DNA from 3 places in the Bradyrhizobium sp. S3.2.6 genome. Region 1 is predicted to be linked to each of the others. Evidence: predicted binding sites of a transcription regulator. Region 1 holds the regulator's gene; each other region holds the start of a gene.

Region 1 (3,273 bases):
GTACGAATCTTCACCGGCGGTGTCGTTCCCGACGGCGCCGATGCGGTCGTGATCCAGGAGGACACCGTCGCCGACGGCAAGCGCATCGCGATCAAGGAGGCCGCCATCGCCGGGCGGCACATCCGCCCTGCCGGCATCGACTTCCGCGAGGGTGACGTGCTGCTGCGCAAAGGCGCGCGGCTGACCGAGCGCGACCTCGCGCTCGCCGCCGGCATGAACCACCCGCAATTGGCGGTCAGCCGCCGTCCGAAGGTCGCGATTCTTGCCACCGGCGACGAGCTGGTGATGCCGGGCACGACGCCTGGTCATGGCCAGATCGTTTATTCCAACGGCTACGCCCTGCATGCGCTCGCTCGCAGCGAGGGGGCCGACACCATCGACCTTGGGATTGCCGCCGACACGCTTGCCGCCACCACCGCCGGCATCCGCCGCGCGCGCGAATCCGGCGCCGACATCCTGATCACGACGGGCGGCGCTTCGGTCGGCGACCACGATCTGGTGCAGCAGGCGCTCCGCGACGAAGGCACCTCGATGGCGTTCTGGAAAATCGCGATGCGGCCGGGCAAGCCGATGATGAACGGGCAGCTCGGGGCGATGCGCGTAATCGGCCTGCCCGGCAATCCCGTGTCATCCTACGTTTGCGCCTTCCTGTTCATGGTGCCGCTGATTCGTGCGTTGTCGGGCCGTTCGATGGTTCATCACCGCCGCGAACGCGCCGTGCTCGGCCGCGACGTCGGCGCCAATGACCAGCGCGAGGACTATCTGCGCGCCCGCCTGGATGTGCGTGATGACGGCACGCTGATCGCCCTTCCCGTCAATCACCAGGACTCCTCGCTGCTTGCGAATCTCGCTGCGGCACAGGCACTTCTCGTGCGCGCCCCGTTCGCGCCGAGGGCCGAAGCGGGAGCGCCCTGCGAGGTGCTGCGACTGCTCGTTTGAGCGCGGCGTTCGCAACCGTTCCGCGAACTTTGCCGCGTTCACGGTAAATTAAGCAGTTGCGGAACATGTATCGAACATATAGTGTCCGTTCATGATTTGTTTCGAGCGTGTAGCGGCTTATTGCTGACTTCAGCGTCTCGGAATCGAACGACATCAACCGGGGGATTTTGGTCGAGATGTTAACGCGCAAACAGTACGAGCTCCTGCGGTTCATCAGTGAACGCCTGAAGGAAAGCGGCGTGCCGCCCTCCTTCGACGAGATGAAGGATGCGCTCGATCTGCGCTCGAAATCAGGCATCCATCGCCTGATCACTGCGCTCGAGGAGCGCGGCTTCATCCGCCGCCTGCCCAACCGCGCCCGCGCCATCGAGGTGATCAAGCTGCCCGAACTCCAGGCCGCCGCTGGCAGCCGCCGCGGCTTCACGCCGAGCGTCATCGAGGGCAATCTCGGCAAGGTGCGCCCGGCGTCGAGCCTGCCGGCCGACGAGGGTGAGCGTCCAGTCGCAGTGCCCGTGATGGGCCGGATCGCGGCCGGCACGCCGATCGAGGCTTTGCAAACCCGCAGCCACACCATCAGCGTCCCGCCCGACATGCTCGGCTCGGGCGAGCACTACGCGCTCGAAGTGCGCGGCGACTCCATGGTGGAGGCCGGCATTCTCGATGGCGACATGGCGCTGATCCAGCGCAACGAGAGCGCCGATACCGGCGACATCGTGGTCGCCCTGATCGACGACGAGGAAGCGACACTCAAGCGTTTCCGCCGTCGCGGCGCCTCGATCGCGCTCGAGCCGGCCAACGCGGCCTATGAGGTTCGCATCCTGCCGCCCAACCGGGTCAAGATCCAGGGCAAGCTGATCGGGCTGTACCGGAAGTACTGATCGCGTCGCTATCGGCGAGCGCAATCAACGATTGGAGCGGACGATTGTCCGCTCCGGCTGGGTAGTCTTTCTGGTTTTGCACAGATTATCCGGCCCCTTCTCCAGCGCTACATCCTCGGCACGCCGCAACGAAGCACGCATTGCTTCGCAGGGCCTTTGCCAGACCGAGGAGACCAACATGCGCAAGATCATTTTGAGCACCGTCACGATGACGCTGATCGCAGTATCAGCGTCGCAGGCCTTAGTGTCGCAAGCCTTGGGGTCGCAAGCCTTGGGCTCGCAAGCCTTGGGCTCGCAAGCCTTGGCTGCGCAGCCGCAGCACCACGCTCGCAAAGCACCGCGCGCAACGACCGAGCAATTCCGCAATGCCCGTAACGCCGTCGCGCAGCCGGCTTGGCAATATTCGGGCTGGTCAGCGCCAGCCGGCCGCTGAAGCAACGCGCTCACCGAATGCGCGGGAGCAGGCTTTGTTCCTCGTGCATTTGAAAAAGATAATGTGATCGCGCTCTGCTGATGCGAGCCGCAGATTTGCCCACAAACAAGCATAAGATGAGCTTCCACTCTGATAGGGGCCTGCGCCTCCGAGACAGAGGCGCGGGTGCTCTATCCTGATTGAGGAGCACCCGATGTGTGACTATAGCCTGCATGCCGTCGCGACGCGTCCCGCAGAAGTTGGCGAGACGATCGTCACGACAACGTTCCGCGGCACCTCGACGCGCGGCTTCGCCTCCGAAGCCGACATGTCCGTCGCGGTTTGCCTGCTACCGGGAACGGAGCTCGCCTTCGCCGACAACGTCCGCTACGACAATCGCTGGATCTGGACGCGCACCATCAACTCGCGCGTCGGCAAGTTCGGCAAGGTCGATCCGCATATTCCCGACCGCCATCACGACGCGATCGAATTCCCCGACGGCAAATACGTCCTGGTGACGCAACTGGTCGAAGGCCAGCGCGCAACCGTGCTGCAACTGCCCGTGACCCAGCCGCTCGGCGAGCGCGAGCACAAGCCGCAGGTCGCCGACAGCCGCTCCACGTCCCCGCGCCTGCCGATCGGCTAAGCCGTCGATCTCAGTCATCGGCCTGCAGGTCGGCGTCAGACGGCGTTGCGTCTTTGGAGCGCGGAGCTGCCGACCGCGGCATGAGGGTCTGTTCGAAATCTCCATCGCCGGCCGCCGCCGGCGACCAGGGGCGGTTTGCGCCCCTCGCCTTTACCGCCTGAATCGCAAAGCCGTCGCCACGCGGCGTCAGCGCCAGCGCGCCCTGACGCACGAGACGTGGCCGATCGACCACCATCGCACCACAATCCGGCGGCGCGGGCCTTGCCGTCACCACCAGTGCCGCGCGGCTGCAATCGTCTCCCAGCGCGTCAATGCGCAACGCCAGCGCAACGATGCGTCCGTCGGCAAGCGGCGTCACGCAGCCTGACTCGTCGCACGACACACCATCGGCAAGCGCG
Region 2 (3,273 bases), on a different contig from region 1:
CGTCCGGCTTTGCGATCTCCTCCAGCACGGAAGCCGGCGCCTCGGCATTGGTGCGGACCCGCGGCAGGCCGGCATCGGCGTAGCGCGCGAGCTGGATGTCGCGCGCCGCCGCCACGCGCGCGGCGACTTCGGCGGAGCCTTCCGCCGCCGGCGGCAGGATCAGATCGGCCGCGGTCACGGCCGGGACCTCGATGCGCAGATCGATGCGGTCCATCAGCGGACCGGAGATGCGCGCCTGGTAATCGCCGGCGCAGCGATCGATGCGGCCGCGCTTGCAGGCATAGCCCGGCTCGAACGCATGGCCGCAGCGGCAGGGGTTCATCGCTGCGATCAGCATGAAGCGCGCGGGGTAAGTCACGCGGTGGTTGGCGCGGGAGACCGAGACCTCGCCGTTCTCCAGCGGCTGGCGCAGCGAATCCAGCACGCGCGGATCGAACTCGGGCAGCTCGTCGAGGAACAGCACGCCCTGATGCGCCAGCGAGATCTCGCCGGGCTTCGCGCGCGCGCCGCCGCCGGTGAGCGCGGCCATGCTGGCGGAATGATGTGGCGAGCGAAACGGCCGCTGCGATGTCAGCGCGCCGCCCTCGATCTCGCCGGCGACGGAGGCGATCATCGAGACCTCGAGCAATTCGCCCGGCGACAGCGGCGGCAGGATCGAGGGCAGCCGCGCCGCCAGCATCGATTTGCCGGCACCGGGCGCGCCGATCATCAACAGGTGATGGCCGCCCGCGGCCGCGATCTCCAGCGCCCGTTTGGCGCTCTCCTGGCCCTTGATGTCGCGCAGATCGAGCAGCGAGCTTGCTGCTTCGTGGACTTTCGGCACGGGCCGCGACAACACCTGTGTGCCCTTGAAATGGTTGGCGATCTGAATCAGGGAGTGTGCGGCGACGATCTGGATGTCCGGGCTCGCCCACGCCGCTTCCGAGCCGCAGGCCGCCGGACAGATCAGGCCTTCCTCGCGCACATTGGCGCCGATCGCGGCTGGCAAAACGCCGGCCACCGGTGCGATCGAGCCGTCGAGGCCGAGTTCGCCGAGCACGGTAAAACCCGTCAGCGCATCCGGCGGGATCGCGCCGATCGCCGCCATCAGCCCGAGCGCGATCGGCAGGTCGTAATGGCTGCCTTCCTTCGGGACGTCGGCAGGGGCGAGATTGACGATGATCCGCCGCGCCGGCAGCGCCAGGCCCGACGCGATCAGGGCCGAGCGCACCCGTTCGCGCGCCTCCGACACCGCCTTGTCGGGCAGGCCGACGATGGCGAACGCCGGCAGGCCCGGCGCGACCTGCACCTGCACGTCGACCGCGCGGGCCTCGATCCCTTCAAAGGCGACTGTCGAAACCCGCTGGACCATGATGCCCCCTCGCACAATTAGGGGTAGCAGAGCGCGATGGCCCTGACAAGAACAATACAAGAACGAAGGCAAGGGCGCCGCGATTCCTAACGACCGGTAAACGGGACGGAGACACTAAGCTTCGACTACGCCTCGAATGCGAGCGGCTGCGCTCAGCACATTCCAATGAATGTCCGCTACTCCTAGGGCTGCGGGATGGGCCGTGATCTAACGGGTGAACAATTCAAATGCTTGCAAATCGCCGCAGAAGCGAACGCCGGATGTGCACGCGGCTCGCCAAGATCCATTTTGGCGCGGGGTCGCTGCCACGGGACTGCACGATCACGGATATCTCGGATGGCGGCGTCAAGGTCGTGGCGGAATTCCTGGAACTGCCGCCGCAATTCACCATCATCTTCGCACCCGACTATTCCCGCCAATGCCGCCTGCGCTGGCGCATCGGCTGCGAATTCGGCGCGGAATTTACCGACTAAGCCCAAGAGGCGGGCGTCCTTAACGGGAATTTAGCGTTAATCGGCAAAGCATCTCTGATCAGTCCGCCGGCGGTGATCAGAGTATGTCCAAGCGTTCGTCCCTTGCCTCTCCCCCGGCGAGATTCCTGCTTCCCGCGCTCCTGGTGCTTGCCCTCGGTGGCTGCCAGACCACGAGCCTGGAGGATGTGACCGGCGCGCTCGGCGTCGGTGGCAAGCCGGAAGCGGCCGCTACGGCGGACGCCAAGCCCGACATCAAGCCCGACATGGACGGCTTGCGGGAGCGCTATCGCGCCAGGCCCAGCGATCCCGCCATCGCCCTCGACTATGGCAAGGCGCTGCGCGAGACCGGCCAGCGCGCCCAGGCGGTCGCGGTGATGGAGCAGGCCGTGCTCGCCCATCCCAGCAACAAGGCGCTGCTCGCCGGCTACGGTCGCGCGCTCGCCGACAACGGCAATTTCCAGCAGGCCTTCGACGTGCTCAGCCGGGCGCATACGCCGGAGGATCCGGACTGGCACATCCTGTCGGCGCAGGGCGCGGCGCTCGATCAGCTCGGCCGCAACGAGGAAGCGCAGCAATATTATGCGTCGGCGCTGAAGATCGTGCCGGACGAGCCGCAGGTTTTGTCCAATCTCGGCCTGTCCTACATGCTCCAGAACAATCTGCCGCGGGCCGAGGACACCATGCGCCGCGCCTATCGGCGCAACCCGGCCGATTCCCGCGTGCGGGGTAATCTCGCACTGGTGCTGGGGCTGGAAGGCAAGCAGGCCGAGGCCGAGACCATCGTGAAGGCCGATCTGCCGCCGGATCAGGCGGCGGCAAAGGTCACGGCGCTACGCCAGCTGCTGTCGAAGAAGCAGCAGCAGCGGGCGGAGAAGTAATCCGCCGCCGCCGAGAGCACTGCGCGCTCGAGAACGCTCTTGCGCTTACGACGCCTTGCGATGCGGAGCGGATGCGCGTCCGGTCCTGCCCTTCAGCTTCTTCAGCAGCGGTCCGAGCAGCGAACGCTTCGGCTTCTTCACTTCGCCGCGCCCGGCGAGGCGGTTGGCCATGTTCTGGAACAGCTCGGTGGTGCGGTGGCTCTTGGAGACCTCCGCAATCATCTGGCCGTTATTGGCGGCGGTCGAGAACAGCTTTGAATCGAACGGGATCACCGCCAGCGGCTGGCTTTCCATGGTCTTGGCGAACGATTTGACGTCGATCTCGGCGCGCTTGTGCATGCCGACCTGGTTGATGCAATAGAGTGGCGGCCGGTCGTTCGGCCGTGCCGCCTTGAGCACGGTCAGCATGTTCTTGGTGTTGCGCAAGTTCGCGAGATCCGGCTCGGCCACGATGACGATGTCGTCGGCATTGACCAGCGCGCGCTTGGTCCAGGCCGACCATTGATGCGGCACGTCGAGCACGATGCAGGGCGTGGTCATGCGCAGCGTGTCGAAGATCGCATCGAACGCC
Region 3 (3,273 bases), on a different contig from region 1:
GTCGTGGATGGCCGGGACAAGCCCGGCCATGACGACTCCGCATCACTCCCCCGCCTGGAGCTTCCTTGGAAACAGCTCCGGCGCGCCTGACGCCACCAGCCGCGGGCCGTCCGCCGGCGCGTCGGTCTTGCTGAAATCGAGCTCCTCGATTCTGCCTGCGCGCTTCTCGATCTTGTCGGCGGAGATCAGGATCTGGCGGACGTCCTCGTTCGCGTCGGCAAAGTGCTTCTGCAATTTCAGCACGCGATCGCGCAGGCGTCCCAAATCGTCGCCGAGCTTGATCACTTCGGTCTGAATCTGGTCGGCGGCATCGCGCATGCGCGCGTCCTTCATGATCTGCTGCATCACCTGGATCGCGAGCATCAGCAGCGAGGGCGACACCAGCACGACCTTGGCGCGATAGGCCTTCTGGATCACGTCGTCGAAGCCGTCATGGATCTCGGCGTAGACCGATTCCGACGGCACGAACATCAGCGCCATCTCCTGGGTCTCGCCGGTGACGAGATATTTTTCCGCGATGTCGCTGACATGCTTCATCACGTCGCCGCGCAGCCGCTGCGTGGCGACGCGCTTCTCCTCGTCGGTGCGGGCATCGTGCAGCGCCGTCATCGCTTCCAACGGGAATTTCGCATCGATGCAGAGCGGACGCTGGTCGGGCAGGAACACCACGCAGTCGGGCCGCTTGCCGGTCGAGAGCGTGAACTGGAATTCGTAGGCCCCCTTCGGCAGGCCGTCCTGGACGATCGCCTCCATCCGCGCTTGTCCAAAGGCGCCGCGCGACTGCTTGTTGGCGAGCACGTCGCGCAAGGTCGTCACCTGCGTGGTGAGGTCGGTGAGGTTCTTGTGCGCGTTGTCGATGATGCCGAGCCGCTCGTGCAGCGCGCGCAGGCTCTCCATGGTGTTGCGGGTCGAATGTTCCATGGACTGGCCGACCCGATGGGTCACTGAATCCAGCCGCTCGTTGACGGCCCGCGCCATCTCGGCCTGGCGGCCGGCCAGCGCCTGGGTCATGGCGTCGGCCCGGCCGGCGGCCTCGCTCTGGGCGTGCAGGACCTGGCTGAGGCGCTCCTCCAGCTCGTCGGCGCGGATGGCGTGCGCCATCGCGAGTTCCGCGCCGCGCCGCCCGGAGCGCGCGATCACGACCGCAATGACAATCAGCAGGATGACGACCAGCGCGCCGAAGCCGATCAGCGCGTCGATGGTGCGCACCGGCCAGTCGCCGAGCATGAAAATGATCTGGTTCATGCCAGCCCTTCTAGCCGATTCGCCGGGGCATTCGAACGAATAGCGAACATTTATGGTTAATCGATCCCTAATTTTTATGGTTAACAAAAGGCGAAGTTTTATGGTTAGCGGACCGTTAACGCGCTCCCGGCCGCATTGACCGCTTGTCGCGCGCGGCTTAAATCGCCCGCCATGGCCCTCAGAGAAATCATCATCCTGCCCGACAAGCAGCTGCGTCTGGTCTCCAAGCCGATCGAGAAGGTCACGCCGGAGATCCGCAAGCTTGCCGACGACATGTTCGAGACCATGTACGACGCACCCGGCATCGGGCTTGCAGCGATCCAGATCGCGCAGCCGCTGCGGCTGATCACCATGGACCTTGCCAAGCCCGACCAGGACGGCGAGACCAGGCCGGAGCCGCGCGTCTTCATCAATCCCGAGATCATCGCGTCTTCCGCGGATCTGTCTGTCTACGAGGAAGGCTGCCTGTCGATCCCCGAATATTACGAGGAGGTCGAGCGGCCGGCGAAGGTGCGCGTGCGCTTCACGGATCTGGACGGCAAGGTGCACGAGGAGGACGCCGAAGGCCTCTACGCCACCTGCATCCAGCACGAGATCGACCATCTCAACGGCGTGCTGTTCGTCGACTATCTCTCGAAGCTCAAGCGCGACCGCGTGATCAAGAAGTTCGAGAAAGCCGCCAAGCGCGCGGAGTAAGGTTCTCCGTCGATGTCCCTCCGCCTGATCTTCATGGGCACGCCCGATTTTTCCGTGCCGACGCTGCTCGAGCTCGTCGCGCATGGCCACGAGATCGTGGCTGTCTACACCCGCGCGCCGAAGCCGGGCGGGCGGCGCGGGCTGCAATTGCAACCGACCCCGGTCGAGGAAGCCGCGCGAAAACTCGGCGTTCCCGTGCTGACGCCGAAAACGTTGAAGACACCGGAAGCGCTGGAAGAGTTTCGCGCGTTTGACGCCGATGCGGCCGTCGTCGTCGCCTATGGCATGATCCTGCCGCAGGCGATCCTCAATGCGCCAAAGCTCGGCTGCTACAACCTGCACGCCTCGCTGCTGCCGCGCTGGCGCGGCGCAGCCCCCATCAATCGCGCGATCATGGCCGGCGATGCCGAGAGCGGCGTGATGGTGATGAAGATGGATGTCGGCCTCGACACCGGCGACGTCGCCATGGCCGAGCGCCTCGCGATCACCGATGACATGACCGCAGTCGATCTGCACGATCGCCTGTCCCGGCTTGGTGCCGATCTGACGGTGCGCGCGATGGCCGCGCTCGACCGCGGCGGCCTCCAGCTCAAGAAGCAGAGCGAGGACGGCGTCACCTACGCCGCCAAGATCGACAAGGCGGAGGCGCGGATCGACTGGAGTAAGCCCGCGCACGCGGTGCTGCGCGACATCCACGGCCTGTCGCCGTTTCCCGGCGCCTGGGCCGAGCTTGCCGGCGTCACGGAGAATGCGCGCGTAAAAATCCTGCGCTGCGAACTGGCGAATGGCTCCGGTGCGCCGGGCGAGGTGCTCGATGGCCAGCTTACCATCGCCTGCGGCGAGGGCGCGATCCGCATCCTCGAGCTGCAGCGCGAGGGCAAGGCCCGGATGCAGGCCGTGGACTTCTTGCGGGGTGTGCCGTTGAAGGCAGGAGCCAAATTCACCTAACGCTGTCATACCCCGCGAAGGCGGGGTATCCAGTACGCTGAGACTTCTCGGTTCGAACCGATAAGCTGCGGAGTTCTGGATCGCCCGGTCAAGCCGGACAATGACACCACCCGGATTGAGATGCCCCGCTACAAGCTCACCATCGAATATGACGGCGCACCCTTCTTCGGCTGGCAGGTGCAGGAGACGCTGCCTTCGGTGCAGGGCGCGCTGGAAGCGGCCGTGAAGGCGATGACCGGCGCGGACGCGCGCGTGCATGGTGCGGGCCGCACCGATGCCGGCGTCCATGCGCGCGGCCAGGTTGCGCATGTCGACATCGAGAAGCAGTTTCCACCGGGGCGTTTTCGCGACGGCTTGAATGCGCATCTGCGTCCGCATCCCATC

What was found. The regulator LexA, encoded in region 1, represses DNA repair genes until DNA is damaged. The targets are predictions, from matches to a motif close to TGTTCNNNNTGTGTTCNG.
Region 2: a site for LexA is predicted at 1,399-1,416, ahead of ABID58_RS01235 (YifB family Mg chelatase-like AAA ATPase). Genes of this name have one in related genera too.
Region 3: a site for LexA is predicted at 1,277-1,294, ahead of ABID58_RS26725 (DNA recombination protein RmuC). Genes of this name have one in related genera too.

Annotation. Positions count from the first base shown of each region.
Region 1 covers NZ_JBEPOS010000028.1:77,932-81,204, forward strand. Annotated here, with positions in the region: gene ABID58_RS32925 (molybdopterin molybdotransferase MoeA) at 1-939, shown strand, start outside; gene lexA (transcriptional repressor LexA) at 1,116-1,817, shown strand; gene ABID58_RS32935 (hypothetical protein) at 1,996-2,250, shown strand; gene ABID58_RS32940 (hypothetical protein) at 2,444-2,875, shown strand; gene ABID58_RS32945 (ComEC/Rec2 family competence protein) at 2,886-3,273, opposite strand, start outside.
Region 2 covers NZ_JBEPOS010000001.1:254,366-257,638, forward strand. Annotated here, with positions in the region: gene ABID58_RS01235 (YifB family Mg chelatase-like AAA ATPase) at 1-1,351, opposite strand, end outside; gene ABID58_RS01240 (PilZ domain-containing protein) at 1,579-1,824, shown strand; gene ABID58_RS01245 (tetratricopeptide repeat protein) at 1,908-2,702, shown strand; gene ABID58_RS01250 (CpaE/TadZ family protein) at 2,748-3,273, opposite strand, start outside.
Region 3 covers NZ_JBEPOS010000018.1:51,978-55,250, forward strand. Annotated here, with positions in the region: gene ABID58_RS26725 (DNA recombination protein RmuC) at 43-1,245, opposite strand; gene def (peptide deformylase) at 1,417-1,941, shown strand; gene fmt (methionyl-tRNA formyltransferase) at 1,954-2,889, shown strand; gene truA (tRNA pseudouridine(38-40) synthase TruA) at 3,010-3,273, shown strand, end outside.